2 regions of the Paraburkholderia sp. BL17N1 genome follow, and region 2 is predicted to be linked to the other one. Evidence: riboswitches for the same ligand, from Rfam matches in the RefSeq annotation. Region 2 holds a riboswitch; the other holds the start of a gene.
The links. A riboswitch is a leader RNA that binds a small molecule or an ion and turns the genes downstream of it on or off. The one in region 2 is predicted to bind manganese.
Positions count from the first base shown of each region.

Region 1: it holds a riboswitch for manganese, as region 2 does, so the genes downstream of both, B0G82_RS16330 (TMEM165/GDT1 family protein) here and B0G82_RS06560 (sodium:calcium antiporter) in region 2, are expected to answer to the same signal.

Region 1 is NZ_RBIW01000001.1:3,622,541-3,630,100, reverse strand. Features, by position in the region: gene B0G82_RS16355 (LysR family transcriptional regulator) at 1-735, shown strand, start outside; partial or broken gene B0G82_RS40300 (ABC transporter substrate-binding protein) at 769-879, shown strand; gene B0G82_RS16345 (DUF1810 domain-containing protein) at 1,009-1,428, shown strand; gene B0G82_RS16340 (GFA family protein) at 1,606-2,010, shown strand; gene B0G82_RS16335 (low affinity iron permease family protein) at 2,316-2,789, shown strand; gene B0G82_RS16330 (TMEM165/GDT1 family protein) at 2,975-3,565, opposite strand; yybP-ykoY riboswitch at 3,571-3,757, opposite strand; gene B0G82_RS16325 (hypothetical protein) at 3,939-4,676, opposite strand; gene B0G82_RS16320 (DUF1571 domain-containing protein) at 4,918-5,922, shown strand; gene ilvD (dihydroxy-acid dehydratase) at 6,191-7,560, shown strand, end outside.
Region 2 is NZ_RBIW01000001.1:1,509,273-1,516,832, forward strand. Features, by position in the region: gene istB (IS21-like element helper ATPase IstB) at 1-354, opposite strand, end outside; gene istA (IS21 family transposase) at 344-1,870, opposite strand; gene B0G82_RS06550 (helix-turn-helix domain-containing protein) at 2,242-2,529, opposite strand; gene B0G82_RS06555 (outer membrane beta-barrel protein) at 3,162-3,683, shown strand; yybP-ykoY riboswitch at 3,779-3,954, shown strand; gene B0G82_RS06560 (sodium:calcium antiporter) at 4,051-5,061, shown strand; gene B0G82_RS06565 (HAD family hydrolase) at 5,131-6,198, opposite strand; gene B0G82_RS40000 (hypothetical protein) at 6,953-7,165, shown strand; gene B0G82_RS06570 (transporter) at 7,152-7,560, shown strand, end outside.

The sequences.
Region 1 (7,560 bases), 2.1 Mb from region 2:
ACGGTGACGCCCGCGCTGGCGGTCCTGTCGTCCGCACTCGATGACGCGCGCCGCTCGAAAGCCGAGATTGCGGGGCCGCTGCGCGTGAGCGCGCCAAGGGCAATGGGGCACGTAGTGCTGTGGCCTTACTTTCTGGAATTCGCCGAACTGCATCCGAACGTCCAGCTCGATGTGCAATTCGACGACCGCTTCACCGACCTCATCGGCGAACGTGCCGATGTGGGCTTTCGTGGCGGGTCTCCGCCATCCGGAGGCAGCATCGCGCGCCGGCTTCTGCCGATCCAGTTGATCGTCTGCGCATCACCCGCTTATATCGAGCGTCATGGCGCGCCGCGCACGATCGACGAACTCGACGGTCACCGCTGCACGGGATACCGGCGCGCGAATACAGGCAAGCAGGCGCCGTGGGAATTCCTGATCGGGGATGAAATCGTTTATCGCGACATGGCAACGACTTTGTGCGTCAACGACACCGACGCCGAAACGGCTGCCGTGATCGCTGGAGCCGCCATTGGTCAGCTCGGCAGCTTTTCGGCCACCACGTCGATCAGAAGCGGCCAACTGGTTCCGTTGCTGGTCCAACACGTCACGCAGCGCGAGGCGGTCTATATCTACTATCGCCATCGGACCGAACAACCGTTGCGAGTGAGGACATTTATCGACTTCATGGTCGCGCGCCTTGCGGGCAACACGAATTTCTATTTCGAGCCGTCCGAACTGCACGCGCTCCGCTGACCGTGCGCTTCGGTGTCGACGTGAGCGATCAGGGGCGCCGAAATCGGTTTGCGCGACGGGGACACCGGTCCGAAGGATAAAATCGACAAGGCGATCGCCGACACGCGCGCGGACGGCACGGACGACAGGATCGCGAAGAAGTATTTGACTTCGATGTTTGTGGCTAGTGAATGCGGCCACCACGCGCGGCGGTGGCGGGCGTTTCAATCGGGTAGCAGCCTGACGACGTCGACATTGAAACGTGGGTTCTACTCAGTGTGAAAGGAGAGCGAAATGGACGACCCTTTCAAGCTTCAGCGCTTTATCGACGCACAGGATCCGCTCTATGCACAGGTCTGTGCCGAACTGCGCGACGGGCGCAAGCGAAGCCATTGGATGTGGTTTGTATTTCCGCAGATCCAGGGGCTTGGAACGAGTGCGACGGCGCAAAGGTTCGCGATTTCGTCGTTGGCCGAGGCCGATGCTTACTTGCGCCATCCAGTACTGGGTGAACGCCTCAGGCAAACGACGCAGTACGTCAACCTTGTCGAAGACCGCTCGATAGAGGACATTTTCGGGTATCCGGATTACCTGAAGTTTCACTCGTCGATGACGCTGTTCGACCGTGCCGCGCTCGACAAAGAACCTTTTGCTGAAGCACTCAGGAAGTATTTCCACGGCCAACGCGATCCGCTAACGTTGGAGCGCGTCTAGCAGGCGGTTGCCAGGCGGCGGGTCTAGCGGCGACCGGCATACCGTTTGCTCGATTAAAAAACGTTCAGCCGCACGTCCGAACCAGGTGCGCGCATCGGGCGCGAAGATTCCAAAGAAGAGAAGAGCGACAAGTAAGGGATGGCGCGCGGCACTCGGACTCCGAAGGAGGGCGTAGTCATGACGCAGAGTGAATCAGTCGAACAAACCGGCGGATGTGCATGCGGCGCGGTGCGGTTTCGCGTCACCGCGCGCCCCCGGCGAGTGTCGATATGTCACTGCATGACATGTCGGCGAATACATGGCAACGTGTTTGGCGGTTATGCCATGTTTGACCGAAGCGCTGTGGAGTTGTCTGGTCCTACGCAGGCGTGGCAAAGTTCGCCCGGGGCGCGAAGGCATTTTTGCCCGACATGCGGGTCAGTCGCTTTCATGGAAAGCAACGACAGCGACGAGCTGGATCTTCCGCTTGGAGCCTTTGACCGTGTGGGCCTGTATGAGCCGAGCTACGAGCTTTGGTGTTGCCACAAAGAGCCATGGCTGCCCGCCGGGGTGCGTGCCGAATATCGCGAAGGCAGAGCATGACGCTCGCACGAGGTCGATAAGGGCAGAGTGATGGTTTTGCGGCGTGGACGCTACGGTCGTCGGCAGGTCCGACTCTATGTGCTCGCTTTGATCAGCCGTCAGGTAATCCCGCCGTTATGGGCATTTGCGAGTTGCTGTCGCCGGGTAAGAACTACAAGGTCGGTTGCCGATTCGCAATCCGCACGGATGCAGATGAAATCGACCGATTGATGCCAGCGGGCGTCTCTATCGTCGCAAAACGATTCAACCAAAAGCGGCATGAAGTTTGCGAAGAGAGAAGACACGCCAACCTTCTGGAGCCGCTCATGACTACACAACCTGGCGCGCCTTCGTCCACTGACGAACTCGACACCGTTCCAGACACGTCGAGCCCCGCCTATGCGAGCCGTCACCCTTTGACGCGCGTGTTCGACCGCTTTGCAAGCCTCGTCACGCGATGGGCCGGCTCACCCGCGGCGTTCTGCCTTGCCGTGCTGACTGTCGTCGCCTGGGTCGTGACCGGGCCCATCTTCCACTACTCGGATGGATGGCAACTGGTCATCAACACCGGCACCACCATCATCACCTTTCTGATGGTGTTTCTGATTCAGCAGAGTCAGAACAAGGACAGCATCGCATTGCATCTGAAGCTGAATGAACTGCTTTCCTCGCATCGGGCAGCGAACAACAATCTGATCGGTATCGAGGACGCGTCCGAGGAAGAAATCCGAAGACTTGCGGCAGCTTACCTGCGTTTGTCGACCCAATCCGCTGGCGATGCTCAGAACAAGGGCCGCTGAGTGCGACCCGCGCACTGACTGTCTACCCATCGCCCGATACAGGCACGCTTGCCTTTAACAAGTTCGAAAGCGGAAAGGTGCGGCGCCGCTTTTTTCGAAGGCAAACGCCACGCCGAGATACTTCGGCGATGCCTCCTTCGCGCTTTGCCGCACGCGCGCCGCACGCGTATCAACCAACCTTCGAACTAGAACAGCGGGTGCTCATGCGGATACAGCGCCGTCCTGAGAGCAAAGCCGCCCAGGACAACGAAGATGATGGCCGCCAGAATGTGGACCGCTTTGGTCGGCAGGCGGTCAGCAAACTTGTGGCCCAGGTAGATGACAGGCACGTTGGCCAGCATCATGCCCAGCGTGGTGCCGGCGACCACCCCGAAGAATTCGTGAAATCGAGCGGCCAGAGCGATCGTGACAACCTGCGTCTTGTCACCCATTTCAGCGAGAAAGAACGTTAGCGCCGTGGTGCTGAACACGCCCATCGGATGCGTGGTCGACACCGCCTCGGCACCGTCGAGTTTGTCGGGAATCAGAATCCAGACGGCCATGACGGCAAACGATGCGACGACTGCCCAGTTCAGGATCGAGGGACTCAGAACACTGGCAAGCCATGCGCCCAATGCGCCGGACGCGGCATGATTGATGAGGGTTGCGACAAAGACGCCGAGAATGATCGGAATGGGCTTGCGATATCTGGCGGCCAGCACCAGAGACAACAGTTGCGTCTTGTCGCCGATTTCGGCTAGACCGACCACGCTGGTCGAAACGAGGAACGATTGCATAGGTTGTGGGCCGGGCCGCGCAGTCAGTACGCGATGACACGCATTCCGGCGACCCGGTCAGGTCGGAATGCGAGTCACCGGTCTTGCCAGGCATAGTGCTGTGCGCGCCATGGCGGTCTGTCGACCACCAAGTATGTTGACGGGCACCCTCGAGCATTGCGGTCGAGGCGGCTACTCCCCAATGAGAGGGGCGATTCTACAGTGTCTCGGTCGAGTAAGGCAAATCGTCAACTTTCCGAATTCCTGCATGAAAATCACACGGGAGATGCGCTTGCGCGCTTCGTCGAGATCGGCGGACTCGTAAAGTCTGAATTCGCGTCAGGCCAGCGCGCTAAACGGAGACTTGAGCATGACTACCCGGCCGAGCGGCATCTCACATCATGCCGCCCATGCTTCCGAGGCCGCCGACTCCGGCTCCGCCCGTGCCGCTATTCGGTGCTGTCATTAACGGATGTGCCGCCCCCGCGGACGTCATCAATGCGACGGCGGCGGTGTCCGGTTCGCCATTCGCGTCGATGACGCCGCGCGCGAGGAGTGCTTCGAGATCGCTGTCCTCGCCGGGTTGACCGGCAGTGAAGGCGGTGGTCAGGAAACTGGGCGCGGATAGCGTCACACCGTACGTCTGCTGGAGACTCTGGACGACCGCGGCCTGCGCAGTCAGGACGTCGGTCTGATTCGCCAGCACCTGTTGGAACTGTGAGTTCACCGGGAAACCGGCTGTCAGCCCGCTTTCATTCGTGCCGAGTTGCGCCGCCAGATACGACACCAGCAGATCCGTCTCCGGCGTGACGTTGTACGTGCCGCCGGCGAACGCAACGGAATGCAGCATCGTCACGCCTGAAGTCGCGGCGATCATGCATGGCATCACGGCGCCGAGCGTCGCGTGAAAGTTGCCGTTCGCATCCGCCGCAACCGACATCGAGCCTCGCGCGCAGTCGATCTTGATCGTCGCGTTCGCCAGCGCCTTGCCCGTTGCCGCCGTGCCGCCGATCGAAACCATCGAGGTGCCGCTTCCACCACCTCCGCCTCCGCAGCCCGCGAGCCACGCGACGGATGCCGTCAGCAGCGCTGCGCCGATAGGCCGAACGAATTGCTGCTGTCGAATGTTCATTGATGTCTGCCGTTGATTCGGACATGCTGTCTAAACGATCCGACGCCGCCACCTATTCCATCTTTCGCGCAACCCTTTAGGTCACACGATTGGAATAGCGCGGCGCCGCGAGCCGTTTATTCAGGTTATCGACGCCGGGTCATTCGAGTCCGGCATCAGGGCGGGGCGGCCGGTGGCGATCGACGCATGCAACATGCTCGGGCAACCCTTCAAACGCCGGTCAATCAGCACGGATCGAACCATGACGTTTTGCGGATCTGGCATTTCCGATCATCCGGTAGGCGGGCGCATTCTGCCTGCTGCAAGATGCCCCGCAATCGCGCGGCTGTTGCTGTACGTACTCGCATCGACCTGCCTGGCTGTCTCGACGGGCGCGTTTGCGCAACCGGCCAGCCCGGCGGCGCCGGCTTCGTCCGCCACATTGGCGGGATGTGCGGATGCCGGCGCGTCGCATACCTTGGATGCGGACATCGACGAGTTCCGCTGTCTTCCGGCTCGCGAACAGGCGGCGTCGTTGCGCACGCGGATCGAAAACCACTCGATACTGAGTTTGACCGACGATCAGATCCTTGCCTTGATGGACGCGATGAAGCCGGACGCCTTCGTCGAGTACGCGAAGACCATGATTCCCGACGACGCCTACGAATACAGCATGTTCCGGCAGGAGCGCGTCTCAGGAAGATGGCCGGAGCAACCCGATCACATGGTGATCCGATATCAGGACAGCCCGCGAAAAGTCTACGCAAAATGGCTGCCCGGCGGCGCCCACGCGGGACAGGAGATCGTCTACGACGAAACCACGGACCCCGACAGCATCGTCGGCCATCTCGGCGGCCGGCTGCATATCGTGTCGGGCAAAGTCGCCGTCGACGGTCCATTCGCGCACGCGCAGTCCCGCCATAGCGTGCGGGATCTGGGCTTGCAGTTCATCGCCCGCACCGTCGAGCACGATGCGCGCAGTTTTCGTGAAGAGGGGCTCAGCGAAAAGCCGAGCCGCATCGAACTCATGAACGCGCACGGCACGCGGTTGCTGGCGTGGACATGGACGGCTCCGTCGGGACCGCCCGCGCATTACGCACCACGGGTGCGGCTGCTATTCGATCTCCAGCACACGTGGCCCTGCGGCGAAGCTGCGTGGGACGGGCAGGGCGGCCTGCTGGAGTTGATCCGCTTCGAAAACGTCGTGCCGCGCCACTGGAGCGAAGCGGATTTCGACCGACGTAACCCCGAATACGGTTTCCGCTGACGCTAGCGTTGCCGGAAGCGTTCACAAGACCGCCGCGTCCTGATCCCGACCTATCTTCCAGTAATATCTTTTCCGACCTAATTGCGCCGGAAAAATATATTGGACGTCTTACCCATCCTCTCGCACTATTCGTACCTTCCCAGCCACGCGCACGCGTCAACGCCGGCGGCCGCCTGCGCGCAAACGCGGTGGCGTCGCTGCCCGCGAACGGCGCAGCGGCAAGTCTGGGCACAATTCCAATTTGACGACCCCAGTACTGAGGACACAGATGCCTGACTATCGATCGAAAACTTCGACCCATGGCCGCAACATGGCCGGCGCGCGCGCCCTGTGGCGTGCCACCGGAATGAAGGACGGTGATTTCGGCAAGCCGATTATCGCTGTGGTGAACTCGTTTACGCAGTTCGTGCCGGGCCACGTGCATCTGCGCGACCTGGGTGCATTGGTCGCGAAGGAAATCGAAGCGGCCGGCGGCGTCGCCAAGGAATTCAACACCATCGCCGTCGACGACGGCATCGCCATGGGTCACGGCGGCATGCTGTACTCGCTGCCTTCGCGCGAACTGATCGCCGACTCGGTGGAGTACATGGTCAACGCGCACTGCGCCGACGCCATGGTCTGCATTTCCAATTGCGACAAGATTACCCCGGGCATGCTGATGGCCGCCATGCGCCTGAACATCCCCGTCGTGTTCGTCTCCGGCGGTCCGATGGAAGCGGGCAAGGTCAAATCGCCGACGGACGGCCAGGTGATCGCCAAGATCGACCTGATCGACGCGATGATCAAGGCAGGCGACTCCCGCGTGAGCGACGCCGAAGTGGCGGAAATCGAGCGCAGCGCCTGCCCGACGTGCGGTTCGTGCTCGGGCATGTTCACCGCGAACTCGATGAACTGCCTGACCGAAGCGATCGGTCTGGCGCTGCCCGGCAACGGCACGATCGTCGCCACGCACGCGTGGCGCAAGGGTCTGTTCGAGCAGGCCGGCCGGCTCGTGGTCGACCTGTGCCGCCGCTATTATCAGGAAGACGACGCCTCGGTCCTGCCGCGCAGCATCGCCAGCAAGCAGGCCTTCGAGAACGCCATGGCGCTCGACGTCGCCATGGGCGGTTCGACCAATACCGTGCTGCATCTGCTGGCCGCCGCGCAGGAAGGTGGCGTCGATTTCACGATGTCCGACATCGATCGCATCTCGCGTAAGGTGCCGTGCCTGTGCAAAGTGGCGCCTGCCACCGACAAGTTCCATATCGAAGACGTGCATCGTGCCGGCGGCATTCCCGGCATTCTCGGCGAACTGGCCCGCGCGGAACTGCTCGATCTGTCGTGCGGCAACGTGCACAGCGGCACGCTGGGCAACGCCATCGCCAACTGGGACGTCGCCGGTGGCGCGGGCGAGGAAGCGCAGAAGTTCTTCCGCGCGGCGCCGGGCGGTATTCCGACGACGGTTGCGTTCAGCCAGGAAGCCACGTATGCCGCGCTGGATACCGACCGCAATACGGGCTGCATCCGCAGCAAGCAGAGCGCGTACTCGAAAGACGGCGGCCTCGCCGTGCTGTACGGCAACCTCGCGGAGAAGGGCTGTATCGTCAAGACCGCCGGCGTCGACGAATCGCAGTGGATTTTCTCCGGGTGCGCGCGCGT
Region 2 (7,560 bases):
GATCGCGGTTGCCAGATGGGTCTTTCCAGTGCCCGGCCCACCCACCAGAACGATGTTGTGCGCCGAGTCGATGAACTCACACTCGTACAACTGACGCACCAGCGCTTCGTTGGCGTCGCTGCAGCTGAAATCGAAGCCGCCGATGTCGCGATACGCCGGGAAGCGTGCCGCCTTCATCTGGTACGCGAGCGAGCGCACTTCGCGCTCTGCGATTTCCGCCTTGAGCAACCCGGCAAGCACCAGCGAAGCTGACTTGTAGGCCGGCGAGTCCTGCGCGGCGAGCTCGCCTAACGCCTGTGCCATACCGTGCAGCTTGAGGGACTTGAGCATCTGCATCATGACGTCAGGCTGCATGATCGTCCTCCCGATTCCTCAGGCGGTCGTAGCGGCCCACGTTGGCCTGTGGCTCAACCTTCAGTGCGAAGGCCTGTGGCGTCTGCAGCGGCGGCACAGGCGGGCTGTCGAGCAGCCGGCTCAGGATGTTCAGCACCGTCTGCTTGTTCGGTGCGCCGGCCTCAAAGGCCAGCTCGACTGCAGTGAGCACCATCTGTTCATCGTGCAGCAGGACCAGCGCCAGAATCTCGACCATCTCCCGGTCGCCGCCGGGGCGCTTCATCAGCACGCCCTGCAGCTTGCGGAAGCCAGCTGGAAACTCGGCGAAGGGTGCACCGTTGCGAAGCGCTCCCGGTTTGCGCTGCAGGACTGCCAGGTAGTGACGCCAGTCGTAAATGGTTTCGCCGTGGTCATGGCTGCGGTTGATACAGCGCTCGTGCTCGGCAATCACCTGGCCTTCGGCGACGAACACGAGTCTGGCTGCGTAGACGCGCAGACTGATGGGCCGGTTGGCGAACGACGCCGGCACGCTGTAGCGGTTGCGCTCGAAGTTCACAAGGCAGGTCGGCGAGACGCGTTTGGTGTGTTCAACGAAACCATCGAACGGCTGGCCCACCGGCATCAGATGGGGACGCTCGGCGGACCACGCATCCCAGATCGTCGTGTCCTGCTCGGGGTGCCGCGTCTGCTGCCAGAGCAGCACGCACTGATCGGCCAGCCAGTCGTTCAACGCCGCCAGCGAGCCAAACGTCGGCACCTTCTGCCAGAGCCGGTGGCGACTGTCCTGGACGTTCTTCTCGATCTGCCCCTTCTCCCAGCCGGAGGCGACGTTGCAGAACTCGGCGTCAAACAGGTAGTGGCTTACCATCGCGCTGAACCGCGCGTTGACCTCGCGGACCTTGCCGGGGCGCACCCTGTCGACGGCGGTCTTCATGTTGTCGTAGATGCCGCGGCGCGGAATGCCGCCCCACGCTACGAACGCATGATGGTGCGCGTCGAACAGCATCTCGTGGGTCTGTAGTAGATAAGCCCTCAGGAAGAAGGCACGGCTGTGGCTGAGCTTGAGTTGCGCGACCTGCAGCTTGGTACGCTCGCCGTTGATGACGGCCCAGTCCTCGCTCCAGTCGAACTGGAACGCTTCGCCAGCGGCAAACCGGAGGGGAACGAACGTCCCGCGCCCGGTCGTATTTGCCTGCTCGTGCTGCTCCTGTCGCCAGCGCCGGGCAAACGCCGCAACACGGTCATAGGAGCCAGTAAAGCCCAGCACGCAGAGGTCCGCGTGAATCTGCTTGAGGGTTCTACGCTGTTTGCGGGGCCGCGTCGCCTCGGTCTTCAACCACCCAGCAAGCTTCGCAGCAAACCCGTCGAGCTTGCTGGGGCTGTGGCGTTCGGGATAGGCGGGCAGTACGGTGCCGGCCCGTATGTAACGCCTGACCGTGTTTCTGGACACGCCCAGCCGTTTGGCAATCTCGCGCAACGAGACATGATCGCGAAAGTGCCAGCGTCGGATGATGCTCAATATAGCCACGTCGATCACTCCGTTTCCCCTGCCCGTTGCCGAGCAGGTCAGTGTTCTACGTGGGTCAATATTCGATGCAAATTACTGCGCAGGCTGGGTCAGGATTCGGTGCAAATCAACAACCTGGACGGGCGCATCTGGGACTCACGCATGGCGTTTATCGATGCGTTCTGCTATGAGCGGTAGGCAAGAAACGGTGGCAGCGCGCAGTCCGACGGCGCCACCGATGAGTACCCGTGGTGGTCATGGCCCGTGCTGAAGGATGGCGCAAGAGCGTGTTCGGGCCTGGTACCGGACATATGACGTGTCGGACTCATACTCCGCCGCTGCGCGAGCCCCGTGAGCACGCAGCCAGAAGTTAAAGTCGTGTCGAATCCCAGGCGATTGTCCTACTGGCCTGCACGGGAGTGCTGAGCTTGACGGGTGGCGATTTGCTCAGCCTTGGTTGGGCGGCCCCGGCGGCGGCGCATGTGCGCCTGCTCTTTCGGAGCTGGTTCCTCGGTCGCAGAGAGTTGTTTTGCCAACCAAACTTCAACGTCACCCGGACGGAAGCGCAACAGTCGGCCGAGCTTGATGCATGTCGGCAAATCGCCGCCGTTCGAATGGCGGTTATAGATTGTTTGCTCGGCAAGACCGAGTGCGGCTGCAAGAGCCTTTGGAGTGAGAAGGTGTTCCACAGGTCACATGGCTATTCAAGCAGTCACATGACTGCACTGAGTATAGTTGAAAGTTACCGCCATCTTCCTGCAGCTACTTTCCGCGCGGCATGCTGCAATTTTGCTGCACACGCTGCAGTAAATCGCGGTAACATGCAGCAACTCAGGGTAAGGTAAGTCCTTGATTTTGCTGGGTCGAAACAGCAACTATACGCTTGCGCGAGGCCCTCCGAAGGCAGGGGTTGCTGGTTCGATCCCAGCCGGGCGCACCAAAAAAGAGTCGATCTCGCTCAAGGGCTTACGCAATATGCGCTAAGCCCTTTTGTTTTTACGGTCATGTCGTGTTCAGACGACTGCCGCCTAAGCTCCCACATTCCTGCAAGTAATCGTCCCTCGACGCCCTGCGTACGCTCGCATGCGCTTCGCAGAATAATCCTAGAAACATGCACTTTGTCTGTATTGAAATTAAGAATCGGACGTTTGAAGGTCTCCATGCGGACATTTCGCATTGCCCCACCCTATCCCCTTAATTAGCATGGTTTGCTCATGCAATTTCCATCGCATGAATACCCCGGAGCGGCATTTCGACATCGCTTCACTGATTAATAAAGGTGTGGCGATCAATCCGCGCGCCGATCGTTTTATTGCAGGTCATGTACAAAATAACCCGGCTGATCTTAACCGCATCGATCATGATGCTATCCAATCTCGTCCACGCGCAATCGGCGGCGCCTCAAACAGGTGCGAGCGAGTTTGCCGGTCCCTATGTGGGTTTCAAGTTGGGTGTGAATACCTCCGATGCCTCAGGCGTTGACAGTAAAGCATCGCACACCACGGTTTTTCCTGGTTTCACGGCGGGATATAACTTTGACGTCGACCGTTTCGTCGCAGGCGCCGAAGTTTTTGCCGATCTGCATCATGGCTCGACAACCTATAAAGACGGTGGAATCGATGCGAAATTCGGCATGCCGTTCAATCAGTTCATGCCCTATGTCCGTATTGGGTTGACAACGGATTGGCCGAACATCCGCCCTCATTGGGGTTTAGGCGTCGAATATAAATTCGCTAAGCACGTGAGTGCGGTGGGCGAATGGACAACCGACACCAGCAATCACGACGGCACCCGAAGAACGAATAACAGCCTCACAATCGGCGTGCAATATCACTTCAACTGACGTGCTGGATTCGCAACCGCGCGGCTAACCGATCGGGCTCGAACAACCGCCTTGCCCGCAACAAGGTTGTTGAAAGCGCCCCCTACCGTTAGAATCCCCCGGTCACTGGGGAGTAGCCTTCCTTCATGCCTTGAAGGAGAGCGCGTCAACATACTTGGCCTGCGGGTCATGGCGCGTTCGACCGGGTCGGTTTGGCGAGACCATTGACGCACTGCCTCGTTCTGGTCGGACGGGCGGCGGTGCGTCATTGGTTTGTCATCTACGTCCGGCCGCAGAGTTGCCCTGTGAAACATCGTCGCATCCAGCAAGTCTCCCCTCTCGTCCGTCCGCCGCGCCTCTACTTCTGCCTGTCCGCGGAGCGCCGCGCATGACGGGTCTCCTGTTCGAACTTGCCATCATGCTGGTCGTCATTCTGGTGGCGGCCGAGCTCTTCACCAATGCGCTCGAGCATCTGGGCGAACGCCTCAAGATTTCCGAAGGCGTGACGGGTTCACTATTCGCCGCCGTCGGCACGGCGTTGCCCGAGACGCTCGTACCGCTGCTCGCGATCGCCGGCGGCACGACCGATAACGTGGTCAACCAGGAAATCGGCGTCGGCGCGATTCTCGGTGCGCCGCTGATGCTCTCCACCCTCTCCACCTTCCTCATGACGCTCGCGATTCTCGGCTCACGCGGCGCGCGCGGCTGGGTCGCGCCGGAGCGTACGGGTTTCACGCGCGACCTCAACTATTTCCTGTGTGCGTTCGTGCTGGCCGCCGCGGCGATGTACGTGCCGCATGAGCAAATGATCGTACGCGCGCTCTTCAGCGTCGCACTGGTCGGCGTGTACGTCACCTACGTGGTGATGACCTTCCGTGCATCGAATGACCTGGTCGATGCCGGTCACGGCACTGAAGCGCCGGGCAAGATGTTGATCTCGCGCCTCGGCGTGCCGACCAACCTCGCGACCATCGTGGTGCAACTGGCGCTCGCCGTCGCGTTGCTGGTGTGGGGCGCGGAAGGCTTCATCCATGGTGTGCGCGGTGTCTCGCAGGCGCTCGGCGTGTCGCCGCTGCTGCTCTCGCTGCTGATCATTCCGATCGCGACCGAACTGCCCGAGAAGGTCAACAGCATTCTCTGGATTCGCCGCGGCAAGGACACGCTGGCGTTCGGCAACATCACCGGTGCGATGGTGTTTCAGGGCACCTTGCTGCCGGCAATCGGTATCCTGCTGACGCCGTGGGTGCCGCGTATCGAAGTGGTGACCGGCATCGTGATCACGCTGGCCGCCGCGGCGTGGCTGCGGATCAATGTGCGTGAGCGCGGCGTGCCGGTGTGGGCGTTACTGGTTTGCGGGGTGTTGTATGCAACTTATCTGGCGATCACGCTGAGCCGCTAGACGAGCCGTCGGCGACGTTCGAATCAGTCGCAGAAGGCCGCTTGGCCCACGGCCTTCTGAGTTTCAGGTTCAGTTCGGCCGGGCCGTTGTCGGCGCTGCGGTCGCTGCCGCGCCGTCCGGCTTGAACACGACTCTCCAGTCATCTTTCATATCGACGACAAGCCAGCCTTTCGCGCCGGCCTCGTCCAGACCTTTGTCGAGTTTGCCGCTCTTCGCCGTGCGGTCGTATGCGTGTTCGCGTTCCGCGTCCGTGTGATGCACGAGCGCGGCGAGGCGCGGGCCAGCGCCTGCCGAGGTCCATTCGAGCATTGGCACGTCGCCATCCGCGTTACCGAACGCGATCACCGGACGTCTGCCGATCACGCGCTCGATGGCGAGCGGTTTGGCCGAGCCGTCGACCAGCGTGTCGACTTGTGCGAGGCGCGTCAGCGAGACCGCACCGTTGCTCTGGCCATACCGATACTTAACGGTGCTGCCGATCACCTGCTCGGGCGGAATGCCGTACATGCGTTGGGCGACGTCGCGGGCGAACTCGGCGTCGCCGCCCGTCACCAGATAGGTCTTGAAGCCGTTCGCGCGCAGATAGGCGAGCAACTCGAGCATGGGCTGATAGGCGAGATCGGCGTAGGGCCGGTTGAAGTGCGGGTCAGCCGCGGAATCGAACCATTCGTGCACGAGTGCGGCGAACTGATCGCCCGTCATGCCGGCGTGGGCCGCCGCCAACACCCGCATCGAGCCGCTGTCGCCGGTTGCCGCCACATTCCTGAGATTGCCTTTGAGGATCGAGCGGAACGGCTCCTGACGCTTCCATTCCGGATGCCGTCCGGCCACCGTCTTCACACGTTGCAGCGCGAACACCAGTTGCACCGATGCGGGCTGCTCGGGCCACAGTGTGCCGTCGTTATCGAATACGGCGATCCGGTCGGCACGCGGGATGAAGTCCTTGGACTCGGGCGTAGTCACGAGCGTCACGAAGTCGACAATCGAGCGTTTGGTCTTCGTGTCGTTCCATGACGCCAACGCGGCGGCCGCCGATGCGCCGGCCTGCGACACCCCGTCCTGTCGCGGCGTCACGGAACAGGCAGAAAGAAGGACAACGGCGAAGGCGATGCAGTAGCGGTGCAGCGTGCGAATCATGAAAGCCTCATCGAAAACGGTGGGTCGAACTCAAGCGAGCGCCAGTCTAATGGGCCAAAGGGTTTATTGCAGCCGTTGTGGGATTTTTTCGACATTGAGGCTTGAGCTTGCCTCGGCAAAACACAATGCCGATTGAATAAGCGGGCAAGCCGGTCGCGACTGATCTGGCTTCTGCCGTGTTACAAAATTATCTCCGTGATTGCAGAAATCGTTGCTAGTATTCCTAACGATGCCAGCGTGGTGAATCTTCCCCTTTCCGCATGCTTCGTTTGATGCGGCGTCTCTCGTTTCAAGGACCGTTCATGCAAGCCCCGTACTCAGCTGCGCCACCTTTCCAGACTGTTCGAGTGATATAACGCGCTTCATTTGCGCGATGTGGCGTCCGGCCGCGTGTAGCTGCCCGAATTCGCAAACACGCGCGAAATCAATTGGGCTTGAATCGGCCACCCGAACGCCATTCCTTTGAAATGATTTTTCGTCGTGGAAAGGCGGGTGCACGCCTAGAAGAAATAACCATAAAACAAGGCTCGATAATGGGTTACCGTTGCGCGTTTCGGATGAGGACGTTAAACGCCGCTGCGTTCGCGTGGTCGCGGGTCTTGGCTCAGGCATCCGCCGCCGACGTCGATAAAGATAATCTCTCGCTCAATTTCGCCGTCCCATTCAATATCCATAACCACTACACGCCGAACGTGTTCGGCACCGTGCTCGACCACAACTGGATGTTCCCACGCCGCAGAGCGCTGAGGCGCGCATGGACGACCCGGACATCGATATGCACAGGAAGGCGGCGACGTGGGTGACGACGGCCGTGCTGGCGTCGGTCACACCGCCAATTGCGCGCGAAGCCTGGTGCCTGCGCACACGCGCGCAGTGTGGCTTGCGGACGCAGGCTGCCCAGATGCGGTGCCGGAAGAGTGAGAATGCCGAACATCCATTCGATGAGGACGATTATGAGTCAACCTAACTGTTTGTTCGCAGCCGGGCGGCTCGTTGCCGGATTGTGCAAAGGCGCGCTTCTGACCACCGTCGGTGTGAGCCTCTCCCAGAGTGCGTGGGCGACGGAAGGCGGCATAGGCCGTCCGATCACCGGCCAGCAGGTGACGCCGTACGGTGGCATCGTGCCGCCCACCAGCGACTGGATCGTGTCGGCCGCCACGATCTATTACGAAGGCTCGCTAAGCGCGAGCAAGTCGATTCCGATTGCCGGACAGGTCACGCAAGGCGTCAATGCGAAGGCCGAATACACGATCCTCGCCGCAGTCAAGACGTGGGGGATTACCATGGGCGGCTGGAACTTCGCGTCGTCGTTCGGGGTGCCGGTTCAGTACACCAACATCTCGTCGTTTCATGGTCGCTTGC